2 regions of the Pseudarthrobacter sp. NPDC059871 genome follow, and region 1 is predicted to be linked to the other one. Evidence: predicted binding sites of a transcription regulator. Region 1 holds the regulator's gene; the other holds the start of a gene.
What was found. The regulator LexA, encoded in region 1, represses DNA repair genes until DNA is damaged. The targets are predictions, from matches to a motif close to TCGAACANNTGTTCGA.
Positions count from the first base shown of each region.

Region 2: the regulator LexA is predicted to act here: its motif matches at 4,243-4,258, upstream of ruvA (Holliday junction branch migration protein RuvA).

Region 1 covers NZ_JBHWJV010000013.1:116,869-125,297, reverse strand. Annotated here, with positions in the region: gene ACFV4R_RS17500 (MFS transporter) at 1-1,021, opposite strand, end outside; gene ACFV4R_RS17495 (SseB family protein) at 1,077-1,958, opposite strand; gene priA (bifunctional 1-(5-phosphoribosyl)-5-((5-phosphoribosylamino)methylideneamino)imidazole-4-carboxamide isomerase/phosphoribosylanthranilate isomerase PriA) at 1,978-2,724, opposite strand; gene ACFV4R_RS17485 (hypothetical protein) at 2,814-2,966, opposite strand; gene hisH (imidazole glycerol phosphate synthase subunit HisH) at 2,967-3,716, opposite strand; gene hisB (imidazoleglycerol-phosphate dehydratase HisB) at 3,713-4,339, opposite strand; gene ACFV4R_RS17470 (histidinol-phosphate transaminase) at 4,401-5,519, opposite strand; gene ACFV4R_RS17465 (LysM peptidoglycan-binding domain-containing protein) at 5,655-6,104, opposite strand; gene lexA (transcriptional repressor LexA) at 6,433-7,182, shown strand; gene ACFV4R_RS17455 (ATP-dependent DNA helicase) at 7,281-8,429, opposite strand, start outside.
Region 2 covers NZ_JBHWJV010000007.1:172,776-181,204, reverse strand. Annotated here, with positions in the region: gene ACFV4R_RS11530 (type 1 glutamine amidotransferase) at 1-724, opposite strand, end outside; gene ACFV4R_RS11525 (MurT ligase domain-containing protein) at 721-2,013, opposite strand; gene pdxT (pyridoxal 5'-phosphate synthase glutaminase subunit PdxT) at 2,104-2,814, shown strand; gene ACFV4R_RS11515 (YebC/PmpR family DNA-binding transcriptional regulator) at 2,818-3,573, shown strand; gene ruvC (crossover junction endodeoxyribonuclease RuvC) at 3,639-4,217, shown strand; gene ruvA (Holliday junction branch migration protein RuvA) at 4,318-4,959, shown strand; gene ruvB (Holliday junction branch migration DNA helicase RuvB) at 4,952-6,037, shown strand; gene yajC (preprotein translocase subunit YajC) at 6,246-6,686, shown strand; gene secD (protein translocase subunit SecD) at 6,780-8,429, shown strand, end outside.

The DNA of each region.
Region 1 (8,429 bases):
ACAACAGGGCGAGCGTCCAGGTCCCGGATGCGAAACCCATCGGAATGGTGAACGCGGCCATGCCCAACAGCAGCAGGATGGGCGGCACAGGCCGGTGCATGGCGCCGTAGACCAGGCCGCCCACCACGGATGCCGCACACCAGAAGAGGAACACAATCCCGATCTCGCCCTGGTGCCCGCCGATCTCCAGGGCCGCCACGATGCCAACGTCACTGCCGCTCAGAACCATGCCGGCACCCGCCGCAACGGCGAAGACCGCACCCACCGCAGGTGTGAACCAGGCGAAGCTGTGCGCCACCCTGCCCCTGACACCCGGGGCACGCTCCGCCCCGGCGGGCAGCAGGTCCGCCGCCGCTTCCTGCAGGTGGGCGGGTGCAGCCGAGACCACGGCGACTTCAGCCGCGTGCTGCTCGTCCTCGATGCACTCCCCGGTTTGGTCCGGGCTGCGGGTGGGAGGGTTGAACCAGATCAGGAACAGCCCCGCCAGGGAAGTGGACAGGCCCACCACGGTGAGACCCGCCGTCGTATGCCCGCTCGTTGCCACCACGGCGCCGGCAGCGGGACCGATCATGAACACCATCTCGGTGCTGATGGCATCTAGGGCAAAAGCGGTGCGCCTCTGCTTGCCGTCGGCCAGGACACCCAGGGACTGGCGCACCACACTGAAGATGGGCAGGGTCAGCAGGCCGCCAACGAACACCAGCGGCAGGAGCCACTGGTAGGACACATGCGGGACGATGGACCAGATGACCGCTTCGGAAATCACGGATGGGACCAGTGCACGGCGGAGGCCGACGGTGTCCACCCGGCGCCCGCGCCAGGGGGCACCAACGGCAATGCCGATCGTCATCACGGCGGCAGCGGCACCGGCAGCGGCGTATCCCTGCCCCAGGGTGAGGACGATGTGGAGGGTCAGCAGCACGCCCGCCGCGGAGTGTGGGATGCGGGCAACCATGCCCACCAGCAAGAGCCTCCGGATAGGCCGGACGGCCAGCAGCTCCCGGTACAGCGCGAAGTTCACGAAAACGGTTCCTTACGTATGCCTCAGGAACCCGGGGCAGCCCCGCTCCTGACAACTAGCCTGTGGCGCGCCGAAGTTTGACCTCGAGCGAATCGACCCGCTCCCCAAACAATACATTCCGGGACCACTCGGCCTGCAGCGCGGCCACCAGGCGCTGTACGGCTGCGGCGTCCAGCCCGTCCTCGAGGTAGAGCACCACTTGAAGTTCGGGTCCGGCGCCGCCGCCCGGCAGTACGGTCCCGTCGGCGGCGCGGGCTGCCACTCCCCTGCCGGGCAGGAGCTCGATCCGGCGGACAGCGGGGAACGCAGCGGCGGCGGCACCCATCTCGGCTGCAAGTTCTTCGTCGGAGTAGGAAGGCAGCCAGGGCTTCTGCTGCGCCAGTGCCCACACGGCCGGCCGGCGGACCACGAACGTGACATCTGCGCCCGGGTCCAGGACCATGAGTTCCGCACCCTCCGCGACGGCGGACAGCGCAGCGCGTGCAGCGTAGACGGCTACCGGGCGGGCACCGGGGTGCCAGGCGCTTAGTGCCTCCGTTGATGTGAAGGCCGGCAGCGCGGTCCTGCCGTCAGCGGCCTTGAGCGTGACCAGCGCCATGTCTGCCTGTTTGTCGGCATGCAGGCCGTGTTCAGACTCCACCTCTTCTGCCAGCTGGGCCACGATGGGGATGAACACCCGTGCTGTCGCCAGGGACGCCACGACGGCAGCTTCGTCGCCGGTTCCCCCACGCAACCCCGCGACGGCGGCGCGGTAGCCAGCGTTGGCCGTACCGTCGTCGTCCTCGAAATTGTGGATCTTCGCGTCATCGCCGGCGAGGCTGCGGCCCGCCCAGGGCTGGCCTGCTGAGTCGGTCGCGCCGCCGGCTCCTGCCAGCGCCGAGGCGATGTGCCCGGGAAGGTGGCGGGGTGCGGGAGTGCCTGAGTCGTTGCTGGCCATCGCGTCGGCTTCCGGCGGCCTAGCGGCGGCCGGCCACGTCGAGCGCTTCGGGCAGGGTGAAGGCGCCGGCGTAGAGGGCCTTGCCCACGATGGCACCTTCAACGCCCAGCGGCACCAGGGAACGCAGGACCTTGAGGTCATCGAGGCTGGAGATGCCGCCGGAGGCGATGACGGGCTTGCCGGTCTTTTCCACCATCTGGCGCAGCAGTTCAACGTTGGGCCCCTGCAGGGTGCCGTCCTTGGTCACGTCCGTGACCACGTAGCGCGAGCAGCCCGCATCCTCGAGGCGGGCCAGGACGTCCCAGAGGTCCCCGCCTTCCTTGGTCCAGCCCCGGCCGGCCAGGGTGGTCCCGCGGACGTCGAGTCCGACGGCGATCCTGTCGCCGAAGCGCTCGATGGCGCGGCGCGTCCATTCGGGGTTTTCCAGCGCCGCGGTGCCGAGGTTAACGCGTGCGACGCCGAGGCCAAGGGCAGCTTCGAGGGTTTCGTCGTCCCGGAGTCCGCCGGAGAGTTCCACCTTGATGTCCAGCTGCCCTACCACCTCGCGGAGGAGTTCGGCGTTGGAGCCGCGGCCGAAGGCGGCGTCCAGGTCCACGAGGTGCACCCATTCGGCGCCCTGCTGCTGCCAGTTCAGCGCAGCCTCCAGCGGGGTTCCGTAGCTGGTTTCGCTGCCGGCTTCACCCTGGACCAGCCGCACGGCCTGGCCGTTGACGACGTCGACGGCGGGCAGCAGTTCAAGTACCGGCAGATCGTTTGCGGTGGTCATCTTCATCCTTGGTGTTGTGGGTGGGGTGTCTGGCTGCCGGCACAGAGCCGGGGAGCGTCAGTGGCGGGCCCCGGTGGCCAGGCTGCCGGTCAGCTGAGGGTCAGCAGGTAAGCGGCGAGCAGGGACATGGCTGCCAGGACGTAGAACGAAACCTGGGTCCACAGGGGCTTGTGTTGCTGCCGGAAGGACAGGGCACCGCCTACCAGGAGGCCGGCCAGTCCCATCAGGACGATGGACCACATTCAGGCGCCGCCAGTAGGGTCGCCGCTGTCCGTTTCCGTGGGCCGGCGCAGCGCGTCCACCCAGTTGCGCAGCAGCCGGGCACCGGCATCGCCTGACTTCTCAGGGTGGAACTGCGTGGCGCAGAGCGGCCCGTTTTCGACGGCGGCGATAAAGGGTGCGCCGTGTTCGGACCACGTCACCAGTGGAGGGGCCATCAGCGGCTGGATGACGTCGAAGTTCCATTCCTGCACGCCGTAGGAGTGGACGAAGTAGAACCGCTCGCCTTCTACCCCGGCGAAGAGCTTTGAACCATCCGGCACCTTGACGGTGTTCCAGCCCATGTGCGGTACGACGTCGGCGGGCAGCAGCTCGACTTTTCCGGGCCATTCGCCGATGCCCTCAGCCTCGGTGCCATGCTCGACGCCGGCCTCGAAAAGTACCTGGAGCCCCACGCAGATCCCCAGGACGGGGCGTCCGCCGGCCACCCGGCGGCCGATGAGCCGGATGCCATCCACGGCTTTGAGCTCTCGCATGACCGTCTCGAAGGCGCCGACGCCGGGAACCACCAGGCCGTCAGCGTTCAGCACATCCTCGGGCTTGGCGCTGAGGATGACCTCTGCGCCGGCCCGCTCGAGGGCGCGCACGGCGGAGCGGACGTTGCCGGATCCGTAGTCCAGCACCGTCACGGTGGGCTTGCCCTCCGGGGATGAAAGCTTGCGTGATGCGGACGGGTCGATGATGGCACCGTCCTTCAGGATCTGGCCGCTCACAGGGCACCCTTGGTGGACGGAATGCCCTCAACCCGGGGATCGGGTTCGACGGCTGCACGCAGGGCACGGGCGAATGCCTTGAACTGGGCTTCCACAATGTGGTGGGGGTCCCGTCCGGCGATGACGTTCATGTGCAGGCAGATCCCGGCGTGCAGGGTGATGGCCTCAAAGACGTGGCGGGTGAGGGAGCCGGTGAAGTGGCCGCCGATCAGGTGGTATTCCTGGCCTGCGGGCTCTCCGCCGTGCACCAGGTAGGGGCGGCCGGAGACGTCAACGACGGCGTTGGCCAGGGCCTCGTCCAGCGGTACGGTGGCTTCCCCGAACCGGCGGATGCCGGCCTTGTTGCCCAGGGCTGTCCGCAGCACCTCGCCGAAGGTGATGGCAACGTCCTCCACGGTGTGGTGGACATCGATGTGGGTGTCGCCGGTGGCTTTGACCGTCATGTCGATCAGCGAGTGCTTGCACAGTGCCGTGAGCATATGGTCGTAGAACGGCACGGAAGTGTCGATGTCCGAGACGCCGGTACCGTCCAGATTGATTTCCACGAGCACGGACGACTCGCTGGTGGCACGCTCCATGCGTGCGGTCCGGGCTGCGGCCGCGTTCGGTCCGGTGGAAGTCATGGTCAGGTGTCCTTTGTGGCAGGAAGGGGTGGTCAGGGCGTCCAGCGCCGGTTCTTCAAGTCTAGGCGGGAAGGGCCGGCTGGCTGGCAAGGATGCTTTCCAGGGCGGTGAGGAAGGCTGTGGTTTCCGTCTCAGTGCCCGCAGTGACCCGCAGGTGCCCCGGGATGCCGACGTCGCGGATCAGCACACCCGCGTCCAGCAGCTCCTGCCAGACCTGGTGCGGATTCTCCAGTCCGCCGAAGAAAACGTAGTTGGAGTCGGACGCAGCCGGCTTGAGGCCCATGCGGGTCAGCTCGGACACGATGCGGTCGCGCTGCTTCTTGATGTCCTCGACGTCAGCCATGAGGGCTTCGCGGTGCTGGAGGGCCGCCAGGGCGGTTGCCTGGGTGATGGCCGACAGGTGGTACGGGAGCCGGACCAGGCGCAGGGCATCGGTTACTTCCGGGGCGGCTGCCATGTATCCGAGCCGGGCGCCGGCAAGCGCGAATGCCTTGCTCATGGTGCGGGAAACGATCAGCCGCTCCCGCCCGGGCAGCAGCGTCAGGGCGCTGGGCGTGCCGTCGTGGGCAAACTCGTGGTAGGCCTCATCCACGATCACGATGGCCTGGCTTTCGGCGCCGGCTTCGTAGACCGCTTCCACCACGTCCAGGCCGAGGCCGGTGCCGGTGGGGTTGTTCGGTGAGCACAGGAAGACGATGTTGGGCTTCAGTTCGCGGACCTGGCGGGCGGCCGATTCGGCGCTGAGGCCGTACCCGTCCTCACGCTCGCCCTTGATGTATCCGGTGTCCGTGCCGCTGGCCAACAGGGGGTACATGGAGTACGTGGGCGGGAAGCCCAGCGCCGTGCGGCCCGGACCGCCGAATGCCTGAAGGATCTGCTGGAGCACTTCGTTGGAGCCGTTTGCTGCCCACACGTTGGCCTCGTCCAGGCCGTGGCCCAGGTACTCGGCGAGGGCCTTGCGGAGCTCAGTGAATTCCCGGTCCGGGTAGCGGTTTAGGCCGGCGGCTGCCGCCGCGACGGCCGCCGTGATGGCGGCTGTGACGTCGGCCGGGACACCATGGGTGTTCTCGTTGACGTTGAGGAGGATGGGGACATCCAGCTGCGGGGCACCGTAGGGCGTGAGGCCCCGGAGGTTGCTGCGGAGGGGAAGCCGGTTCAGGCGTTCAAGCTGGTCATTCACCTGAACAGTTTAGTGGGAGGTGCGGTCGCTCGAAAATGTGACGGCCCGCGCCCGCCCATGCAGGGTCTGCTCCGGGCGGCACACCCGCTGTTCCGGTGCTTCGATTCAGCCGGGGAGACGTGCCGCGCACAATGCTTAGCGCGTGGGGATGTACAGCTGCTGTCCTGGGAGAATCTTCCCGGCGGACAGGTTGTTGAGCTGCACGATATCTGCCACGACGTCCCTGGCGTCCCGCTCCGGCGCGAGGTGGGAGGCGATCCCCCACAGGGACTCACCCGGCTGCACGGTGACCGTGACGGTGGGGGTCACGGTGAGGTCCGCTGCGGAGTCGGAGGCCTTGGCCGGGGAGTTGAAGAAGCCGGCAAGTGACAGCAGGAGCGCCGCCAGCAGCACCAGGGGAATCCCGATCAGGACCACCTTGCCCCGCCGCGTGAGGCGCAGTGGTGGCAGCGGCGCCTGGCCGCGGCGTCCACTGGCAGAGTTCCGCTGGACCGGCACCTGGCCTTCCCGCGCCGCCTGCTGAGCCCGGGCACCGTTGCCGTGAACGTCGAAACCGTGTGACCTGAAAGCGGATGTAGCTGACATGACCTTAGCCCTCCTGGACCGTACTGCGTCTGTTGGTGTTGCCTGCTGGTGCCGCCCCATGGTGCTGCCTGACCGGCTCCGTGTTCGAACGGCTACTGGCGCGGTTAGAACACATATTCGAATACTGCTTGATTCAGTTTTAGCACCTATGGACGAACAATGTCGAGACTCGCTAGAACAAATGTTTGAAAAAGCTATGTGGCTGACCTACGTTTGGAGGCAGGAACATCCACTCCTGAAGTTGATCAGCAGGGTCTGACATTGACGGCGGGAACACTAAGTCCGGTGCAGTTGAACGCCCGGTGGCAACCGAAAGGCAACGGCGAACATGGCAGCAGCAGCCACGGGGGGCAGGGCGACCTCGCAGCCGAAAAGGACAGCCAAGGGCTTGACGCCGCGGCAGAAGAAAATCCTCGAAACCATCCAGCGTTCGGTCAACGTCAACGGCTACCCGCCGTCCATGCGCGAGATCGGTGACACCGTAGGGCTGGCCAGCCTCTCGAGCGTCACCCACCAGCTCTCGCAGCTGGAAAAGCTGGGCTACCTGCGGCGTGATCCGAAGCGGCCCCGGGCCATGGAAGTCCTGATGCCGCTGACCCTCGACGGCGGGACGGCCGGCAAGGGAGGCAGGCAGGCAGCGGAACCCGCGGCTGCAGCCTCCACGGGCATCACGGCGTCCGTCACGGAGTTGCCCACCGCGCTGGACACGGCCATGGTGCCCCTCGTCGGCCGCATCGCCGCCGGCGGCCCCATCCTCGCGGACCAGGTGGTGGAAGACGTTATGCCGCTCCCGCGCCAGCTGGTCGGCCAGGGCGAACTGTTCATGCTGAAGGTGGCCGGTGATTCCATGGTGGACGCCGCTATCTGCGACGGTGACTGGGTGGTGGTCCGGCGCCAGGCCGATGCCGCGAACGGCGACATTGTTGCAGCGCTCCTGGACGACGAAGCCACGGTCAAGACGTTCCGCCAGCGGGACGGCCACACGTGGCTGCTGCCCCAGAACACGCAGTACGAACCGATCCTTGGCGACCATGCCACCATCATGGGCAAGGTGGTTTCGGTCCTCCGCTCGCTGTAGCGGGGCCGCCGGTCAACAGCTGGCCGCAGGAGTCCAGCCGATAAGGAAGGCGCCGTTCCGGGGAACGGCGCCTTCCTTATCGGCATTCCAGGGGGTGCCTAAAGCGTTTCCCCGGCCAGCCTCTCCAAGGCCGCGATCGCCGTCGTGCGGTCCGTGGTGGCCCAGAAGGGCGGCAGGGCGCCGCGCAGGAACCCGGCGTAGCGTTCCGTGGCCAGCCGGGAATCGAGGACCGCCACTACGCCTTTGTCGCCGGTGGAGCGGATCAGCCTGCCGGCGCCCTGGGCCAGCCGGATGGCGGCATGCGTGGCTGAGACGGACATGAAGCCGTTGCCGCCGGCCTGTGCCACGGCCCGGGAGCGGGCGGTCATGAGGGGGTCGTCCGGGCGGGGGAAGGGGATCCGGTCGATGACCACCAGGCGGCAGGAAACCCCTGGGACGTCGACGCCCTGCCAGAGCGACATGGTGCCGAACAGGCACGTATCCGGTTCGTCGGCGAACTGCTTGACGAGGGCCGTCATGGTGGAGTCGCCCTGGCACAGGACCGTCATGCCCAGCTTGGGCCGGAGGGCTTCGGCTGCCTCTTCGGCCGCCCGCCGTGAGGAGAACAGGCACAGCGCCCCGCCGTTCGAGGCGCGGATCAGTGCCTCCAGCTCTGCAAGTGATTCCGGCGACGCACCCCGGCCCGGCTTGGGCAGGTGCCCGGCCACGTACAGGATGCCCTGCTTGGGATAGTCGAACGGCGAGCCGACGTCGATCCCGGTCCAGGCCGGCGCCCCTTCGCCCACCAGGCCCAATCCCCCGGCTGCGGGCTCGAAGGCAGAACCGATGGCCAGGGTTGCGGACGTCAGGACCACTGTATGCCCGGCGAAGAGCCCCTCACGAAGCCTCCCGGCCACGGACAGCGGCGCGATGTTGACCAGCGCAGGGGCGTTGTCGTCAGGTTGTGAGTAGCCCTGGCCGGGGTCGAAGGTTCCGGCGCGCGAAATCCATACGACCTCGCGGTTCTCCCTTGCCGCCAAAAGCCGTTCGGACAGTTCGAGGATGAGCATCAGGCGTGAACGCGCAAGCTGCCTGCCGCCGTCGGCCGTGTTGCTGCTGTCTCCCTTGGAGTCGGACAGCGCCGCCCTGCAGGCCTCGCGCAGCTGGTCCACGCAGTCGAGCTGCTCATCGTTCAGTCCGTTGGGAAGCAGCCCGCTTGGCACGCCGGCAAGGGCCAACTCCAGGTTCGCCGCGGCAGCGTTGAGCGC
Region 2 (8,429 bases), on a different contig from region 1:
CGTACCGGTCATCCGGGAGGCCCGGTTCGAAGGCTCCAAACTTGCGTTCAGCAGCTGTGCGGATCAGGAAATCCGCGATGGCCGGGTTCTTCGGAAGCAGCGAGCCATGCAGGTAACTGGCCACAATGTTGCGGTAGCGGGCGCCTTCGTGGCCGTCGCTGCTGTTGTTGCCGGTTCCCTTCGCCACGGTGCCAAGCGGGCGGACCCCGCCCCCCAGGGTGGTCTGGCCGCTGTGGTTCTCGTAGCCCAGCACCTCACCGAATTCGGACGTGGATACCTTGACGTTGCCGATCAGGCGCTCATCCGTGCCATGAGTTTCGACGTCAAGGATGCCGATTCCCGGAATCACCGAGCCCGTCCTGGTCTTGAAGAACCGGCCAAAGAGCTGGTACAGGCCGCAGATCACCAGCATTGGCGTGCCGTCCTCGGCAAGCTCTTTGAGGGAATCCGCCCGGGCCTGCAGGTCGTCCTGGATGACCAGCTGCCCGCTGTCCTGGCCGCCGCCACCCACAATGATGTCCACATCGTCAGGGAAGGGGTCGCCCACGTTGTACTCCAGCAGTTCGGGCGTGTACCCGTGCCACCGGATCCGCTGCTGCAGCACCAGGGCGTTGCCCCAGTCGCCGTAGATGTTCATGTCGCGCGGGTAGAGCTGGACCACCCTGAGGATGCCCTTGCCGCCGGCGGCTGAAGGACCGGACGTGCCCGGAGTTTCCTGGCTCAAGAGACAACCTCCACAGTGGTGATCTTCGACAGTTCCCGGCGGATGGCGAGCATGGCCGTATAGGTACAGAAAATGCGCTTGGGCTGACCCTTCGCCCCCCGGATAAATGCGGCGAGGGCCGGCGCGATATCAGGTTCCACGGCACCGATGCGGACGTCGTCATACTGCAGGCGCAACGCCATGTCGTAGGCACGGGAACCCGTCAGCTGGTCTACGCCTCCGGCCCGCAGGGAATCGAACTCCACGTCCCACAGCCAGGACATATCCCGGCCGTCGGCATAGTTGTCGTTGATGGCGATCATGGTGGCGTACCCGCCTGCAGGGAAGGACTTCAGGCCCAGGCGGAATCCGCTGGGGTTCTTCACCAGCACCAGGTCAAGGGGCTGGCCTTCCACGGTGAGGCTCTCGCCGCGGCCAAAGGCTGGCGCTACCTGGGACAGCGCCTCCAGCAGGGTTTCGTGGTTGGTATCCGCCGCGGCTCCGCCGCAAATGGCCCGCGCAAGGGTCAGCGCAGCGGCCGCGTTGAAGATGTTGTACACCCCGCGGAGCTTCATCGCGGTACTGACGGTCCCGCCGTCGTACTCGAACTCGGCGGTGTCCGCGCCCACTTTGCGGAGCACGACGTCGGCCGCGGGCTTTTCCGGGAGGCCCGCCGGTGCGGGGCTGCCGGGAGCGGCGCGCATATCGTCGTCGTTGGGGAACGTACCCAGCAGCGAGTCGTCCAGGCCGAAATACCGGACCTCCTGGCCCGTGAGGGTTTCCGCGATCCTGGCCACCCTCGGGTCTTCGCGGTTCAGCACCACGGTCCCGGTGGTTTTGGCGGCGATGTGCCGCAGGAGCTGGGCTGTCTTGTCGATCTCGCCGAACCGGTCCAGCTGGTCGCGGAGGACGTTCAGGAGCAGGCAGTACTTCGGCGGCACGCTGTTCACGAAGTGCACGGCGTGTGCCTCGTCGAGTTCCAGGACCGCGACGTCGGCGTCCAGCCGCCCGCGCCAGTCAACCTCGCCGAGCAGGGCAGCGGCTACGCCGCGGGTGAAGTTGCTGCCAGTGCGGTTCGTAAAGACCTTGAGGCCCTGGCTTTCCAGCAGCTCCACCACCATCTTGGTGGTGGTGGTCTTCCCGTTCGTGCCGCTGACCACTGCCACGCCGTGGGGCAACGTGGTGAGTGTCCGCCGCATGAAACCGGGGTCGATTTTTTCGACGACGAGCCCTGGAAGCGCGGACCCGCCTCCTCGAAGCCGGGATACCCGGCGCACCAGTTTGCCAAGCGGAACAGTGTAAAAGGGCATTGTTCGAATATATCCCAGCCACGGCATGGAACTGCCGGAGTATGACCCGCCCGGCCGGGTGGGCAGCAGCGGTGCCCGTATGCTGGGACGATGACAAATTCCCTTTCCGCCGATCCCGCACGCGTGGGCTCGGGCCTTCGGATCGGCGTCCTGGCGCTCCAGGGCGACTTCCGCGAGCACCTCCGTGCCGCCGTGGATTCCGGCGCCGAGGGGGTCAGCGTCCGGCGTCCCCAGGAACTCGAGGGCCTGGATGGGCTCATCATCCCCGGCGGCGAGTCGACGGCCATTGACAAGCTCGCTCGGGCCTTCGGGCTCGCCGAGCCGCTGCGTGAACGCATCGCCGGCGGGCTTCCGGTCTACGGTTCCTGCGCTGGCATGATCCTGCTGGCCTCGGACATTGCGGACCCCGCAACGGACCTTTCAGGTGCCCCCCAGCAGACATTCGGCGGGCTGGACATGACCGTCCGCCGCAACGCCTTCGGACGCCAGCGCGAGTCGTTCGAAACGGACCTGGATTTCAAGGGCCTGGAGTTCAGCGCCGCCGACTCCGGTGTGGCTCCGGTCCACGCCGTCTTCATCCGCGGACCGTGGGTGGAGCGTGTAGGGCCCGGCGTGGAAATCCTGGCGCAGGTTGAACCGGCCGATCCGGAACATGCGTCCCACACCGCCGGGCTGCCCGGGGCCGCTAGAATTGTCGCAGTGCGTTCCGGCCGGCTGCTGGCCACCTCCTTCCATCCGGAAGTGACCGGGGAGAAACGCATACACGAACTTTTTATCCGCATGATCAGAGGAGAAGCGTAAAGCATGTCAGGCCACTCCAAATGGGCGACGACCAAGCACAAAAAGGCGATCATTGACAGCCGCCGCGCAAAGTCCTTCGCCAAGCTGATCAAGAACATCGAAGTTGCTGCCCGCATGGGCGGACCGGACCTGGCCGGCAACCCCGGCCTTGAACTGGCGGTCACCAAGGCGAAGAAGACTTCGGTCCCCAACGACAACATCGACCGCGCCATCAAGCGCGGCGCCGGACTCACCGGCGAAGTGGTGGACTACACCGAAATCATGTACGAAGCCCGCGGCCCGCAGGGTTCGGCCCTGCTGATCGAGTGCCTCACCGACAACAAGAACCGCGCGGCATCCGAGGTACGCCTCGCCATCTCCCGCAACGGCGGCACCATCGCCGATCCCGGTTCCGTCAGCTACCTGTTCAACCGCAAGGGTGTGGTGAACCTGCCCAAGAACGGCCTGGCCGAAGACGACGTCCTCATGGCAGTCCTGGACGCCGGCGCCGAAGAGGTCAAGGACAACGGCGAATCCTTCGAGATCCACTCCGAGCCGGGCGACCTTCCGGCCATCCGCGAAGCCCTCAAGGACGCCGGCATCGAGTACGACACCGATGAAGTGGAGTTCGTTCCTTCCATGCAGGTGGGGCTGGACGTCGACGGAGCGCGGAAGTTCATGAAGCTGGCCGACGCCCTCGAGGAGCTCGACGACGTACAGAACGTCTACAGCAACGCCGATTTCAGCGACGAGGTCCAGGCCGCCCTGGAATCAGAGTGACCGGCGGCTTTGCCAGCTGACCTGCGCCCGCCGCAGCACATCCCCTCGCGCCACAGTCCATCCCCATGACGCTCCGTGTCCTGGGCGTGGACCCCGGCCTGACCCGCTGCGGCATCGGGGTGGTGGACGTCGAGCGGAACCGGCGGGCCACCATGGTGGCCGTCGGCGTCGTCGGAACCTCGCCCGACGAATCCCTGGACCAGCGGCTGCTCGTAATCGCCCTTGCCATCGACGAATGGCTGGACCGCTACGAGCCCCAGGTGCTCGCCGTCGAACGCGTCTTTTCGCAGCTGAACGTCAGCACCGTGATGGGTGTGGCGCAGGCGTCCGGCGTGGTGATTGCAGCGGCAGCGCGGCGGGGGATCCCGGTGGCGCTCCATACGCCGTCGGAGGTCAAGGCCGCCGTCACGGGCAGCGGCACGTCGAACAAGGACGCTGTGACCAAGCTGGTCACCAAGATCCTCCGCCTCGACGCGCCGCCCCGCCCGGCCGATGCCGCGGACGCCCTGGCACTGGCCATCACGCACGCCTGGCGGGCCGGAAGCGGGGCCTCGGTTGCCACTACCGGTCCGGGCAGTTCGGCCCTGACACCGGCCCAGCGGGCGTGGGCCGAGGCCGAAGCGAAGGCGCGCCGCGCACGCTGAATGTCCCTGCAGCTTGCTAGGGTATTCGTAAATATGTTCGGATAACCGGGCTCCGCCTCTTGCCAGGCGGCACGCCCGCAGCACAAGCAGGAGCCAGGCCTTGATCAGTTTCCTCCGCGGAACCGTAGCGCACGTAGGCCTGTCCACGGCCGTCATCGACTTGAACGGTGCGGGCATGAGCGTCTACGCCACCCCCCAGACCCTCAGCAGGCTCCACGTGGGCGAAGAGGGAAAGGTCTTCACGTCCCTGATCGTCCGCGAAGACTCGATGACGCTGTTTGGTTTTGCGGACGACGACGAACGTGAGGTTTTCGAGGTCCTGCTGAGTGTGAGCGGCGTGGGTCCGCGCCTCGCACTGGCCGTTTTGGCGGTCCATGATCCTGAGGCAATCCGTGTTGCAGCGCATACCGGCGACAACAAGACCTTCACCAAGGTTCCCGGGATCGGTCCGAAGGTGGCGGGGCGGATTGTCCTTGAGCTGGCCGGCAAGCTCGTGCCGCACGGCACGGCTCCAGCTGCCGCCACCACCGCGGCGGAGGCCAGCTGGAAGCCGCAGGTGGTCGCCGCCATGACCAGCCTGGGCTGGTCCGAAAAGGACGCGTCGTCGAGCATCGACAAGGCACTGGCGGACGAGCCCGAAGTTTCCTTCCGCGGCAACGTCCCGGAGATCCTCCGGACCACCCTCCGCTGGCTCGGCCAGGACGGCGCGCGGGCGGGCAACCGGGTAGGCAGCCGTGGCTGAACCGTCACTGGTGGCAGCGGGGGAGGAGCCTGAGGAACGCGCCATCGAAGCAGCCCTCCGCCCCAAGAACCTGGACGACTTCGTAGGCCAGCACCGCGTGCGGAAGCAGTTGTCGCTGGTCCTGAAGGCGTCCCGCATGCGCGGCCGCAGCGCCGACCACGTGCTCTTTTCGGGTCCGCCGGGTCTCGGTAAGACCACCCTTGCCATGATTGTGGCGGCGGAGATGAACGCCCCGTTGCGCATCAGCAGCGGCCCTGCCATCCAGCACGCCGGAGACCTCGCCGCCATCCTGTCCTCGCTGTCCGAGGGTGAAGTTCTCTTCCTCGACGAAATCCACCGCATGTCCAGGCCGGCCGAAGAAATGCTCTACATGGCCATGGAGGATTTCCGTGTGGACATTGTGGTGGGCAAGGGCGCGGGCGCAACTGCCATACCGCTGGAACTTCCCCCCTTTACGCTGGTGGGTGCCACCACCCGGGCCGGGCTGCTGCCCGGCCCGCTGCGGGACCGCTTCGGTTTCACGGGCCACCTGGAGTTCTACTCGGTTCCGGAGCTCGAACTTGTGCTGCGGCGCTCCGCCGGCCTGCTGGACCTGAAGGTCAATTCAGCCGGCTTCAGCGAGATCGCCGGCCGGTCCCGTGGAACGCCCCGCATCGCCAACCGGCTGCTGCGCCGGGTGCGCGACTGGGCCCTGGTCCACGGCGTGGACCAGATCGATGCCCGGTCCGCGTCGGCCGCGCTGGATATGTATGAAGTGGACAAGAAGGGGCTCGACCGGCTGGACCGTTCCGTCCTCGAGGCGCTTATCACCAAGTTCGGCGGAGGGCCCGTGGGGCTTTCCACGCTTGCCATTGCCGTCGGCGAAGAAACCGAAACTGTGGAGACGGTCGCGGAGCCTTTCCTCGTCCGCGAAGGGCTCCTGGGCCGCACCCCGCGGGGGCGCATTGCCATGGCCCCGGCCTGGACACACCTGGGCTATGCCATCCCTGCAGGCGTGTTCGGCCAGGAGCAGCTGGATCTTTTTGACCGCGAAACGGGTGCCGAGGTCACGGGGGACTGGGCCCCGGAGAGCCAATAACAGGCTCCCTCCAGCTTTTCCGCTTAGACTGGTATGACGCTCGGCACGTTCGGGTCTTTGTTGTGCGCATGGCCTGTCGGCCGCGCCGCCGGTGCAGGAGGTCCGTCACGGATCGGCTTCCATGACTGTTCCGCCCGGCACAGACAAAGTCCGGCGCTGCCGGTAAACCAGCCAGGTACCACAAAGGACGGAATTCCCCTTGGATCCAATGTCAATTCTCCTGTTCGTCATGCTCGGCGTATTCATCTTCATGATGTTCCGCCGGAACAAGAAGACGCAGCAGCAGCAGGCGGAGCTCCAGTCGAAGTTCGGCCCGGGCGTCGATGTCATGACCAGCTTCGGCCTCTTCGGCCGGATCGTGGACATCGATGAGGCCGAAAACAAGGTCACCCTGGAACTCTCCCCGGGCAACCTGGCCACCGTGCACCGGCAGTCCGTCACCAAGGTGATGGAGCCGGCCGTTGCGCCGGAAGCCGCTGCTCCCGCTGTACCGGATGATGCTTCGTCCCTGACCGCTCCGGAGGCGGCGGGCACAACAGCTGGCACCACGGCTGCGCCGGCGACTGCCGCTGAGACCACCGCGTTCCCGGCTGAGACCCCGGACGAAACCCTGAAGCGCCTCAACGATGAGGGCAAGAAGGACAGCTAGTCCTTCCGGCACCTTAACCCCTCTACCGCTGCGGACAACCGCCGGTGCACATGCGCACCGGCGGTTCCTCCGTGAATAAGAGAAAGATCGACAATGGCACGAACTGGCCCCAAGAAGCCCGGCCTCAGGGTCCTGGTCTGGCTGGGCGTAATCATCGCCGCGTTGACCGCCGTCCTGGCCGCCGGCACCGTCGCCGGGCAGGCAAGCTGGTCGCCCAAGCTGGCACTTGACCTCGAAGGCGGTACCCAGATGATCCTGGCGCCGAAGGTTGAGGGCGGTTCTGACATCAACGAAGAACAGCTGAACCAGGCCGTGGCGATTATCCGCCAGCGCGTTGACGGCTCCGGCGTGGCCGAAGCGGAAATCAGCACGCAGTCGGGCCGCAACGTGGTGGTGAGCCTCCCGGGCACGCCGTCCACTGCCACCCGCGACCTCATCCAGGCGTCCGCGGACATGAACTTCCGCCCCGTACTCCTGAACGGAGCCGGCGCTGTTGTTCCGGAGGAGTCCCGGGCACCTGAGGATCAGCTGCCCAAGCCAACGGCGGCGCCCGCCAACAGCAGCGACATCAACTGGATCACGCCGGAAATCTACCGCGAGTTCGAGGCCCTGGACTGTGACAACGCCTCGGCCGAGAAGGCCGAGCGTTCTGATCCGACCAAGCCGCTGGTCACGTGTGAGCCGGCAACGGACACCAGCCCGGCCATCAAGTACATCCTCGGGCCGGTCGAGGTGAAGGGCAGCAACATCGTCACTTCCTCGTTCCAGCTGCAGCAGGGCGCCCAGGGCGCCGTCACCAACGACTGGGCAGTCAACATCCAGTTCAACGAGGAAGGCACAGCGAAGTTCAAGGAGGTCACCGAGCGCCTTAACCAGTTCTACGTGGCCGCCGGCGGCGAATCGGGCAACGACCCCAAGGCACAGTTCGCCATCGTCCTGGACGATCAGGTCATTTCCGCTCCGCGTTCACTGGCTGTCATCACGGATGGCCGTCCGCAGATTACGGGCGGCTTCACCGAGCAGACAGCCAAGGCACTGTCGGACCAGCTGCGCTTCGGCGCCCTGCCCATCAGCTTCGAGATCCAGAGCGAACAGCAGATCTCGGCGACCCTGGGTGGCGAGCAGCTGCGCATGGGCCTGTTGGCAGGCCTCATCGGGCTGCTCCTGGTGGTGGTCTACTCGCTCTTCCAGTACCGGGCCCTTGGCTTCGTGACCATCGCCTCGCTGGTGGTGGCAGGCGTCCTGACGTACCTGGCTATCGCGATCCTGGGGTGGACGGAAAACTACCGTTTGTCCCTGGCCGGTGTTGCGGGCATCATCGTGGCCATCGGCCAGACGGCTGACTCGTTCATCGTCTACTTCGAACGTATCCGCGATGAGCTGCGCGAAGGACGCGGCCTGGTTTCCGCTGTCGAGAACGGCTGGAAACGGGCCAAGCGCACCGTGCTGGCCTCCAAGGCCGTCAACCTGCTGGCTGCGCTTGTCCTCTACTTCGTCGCAGTGGGCAACGTACGGGGCTTCGCCTTCACGCTTGGCCTGACCGCCATCGCCGACCTCATCGTGGTCTTCATGTTCACCCACCCGACGCTGCAGCTGCTGGCGCGGACGCGCTTCTTCGGCGAAGGCCACCGGTTCTCCGGGCTTGACCCCAAGCGCCTCGGCGCCGTACCGCTGTATCGCGGTGCCGGCCGTATCCGGACCCCCGAAGACCGTCCGGCCAACGTCCGTGCCAAGAACGCGGGA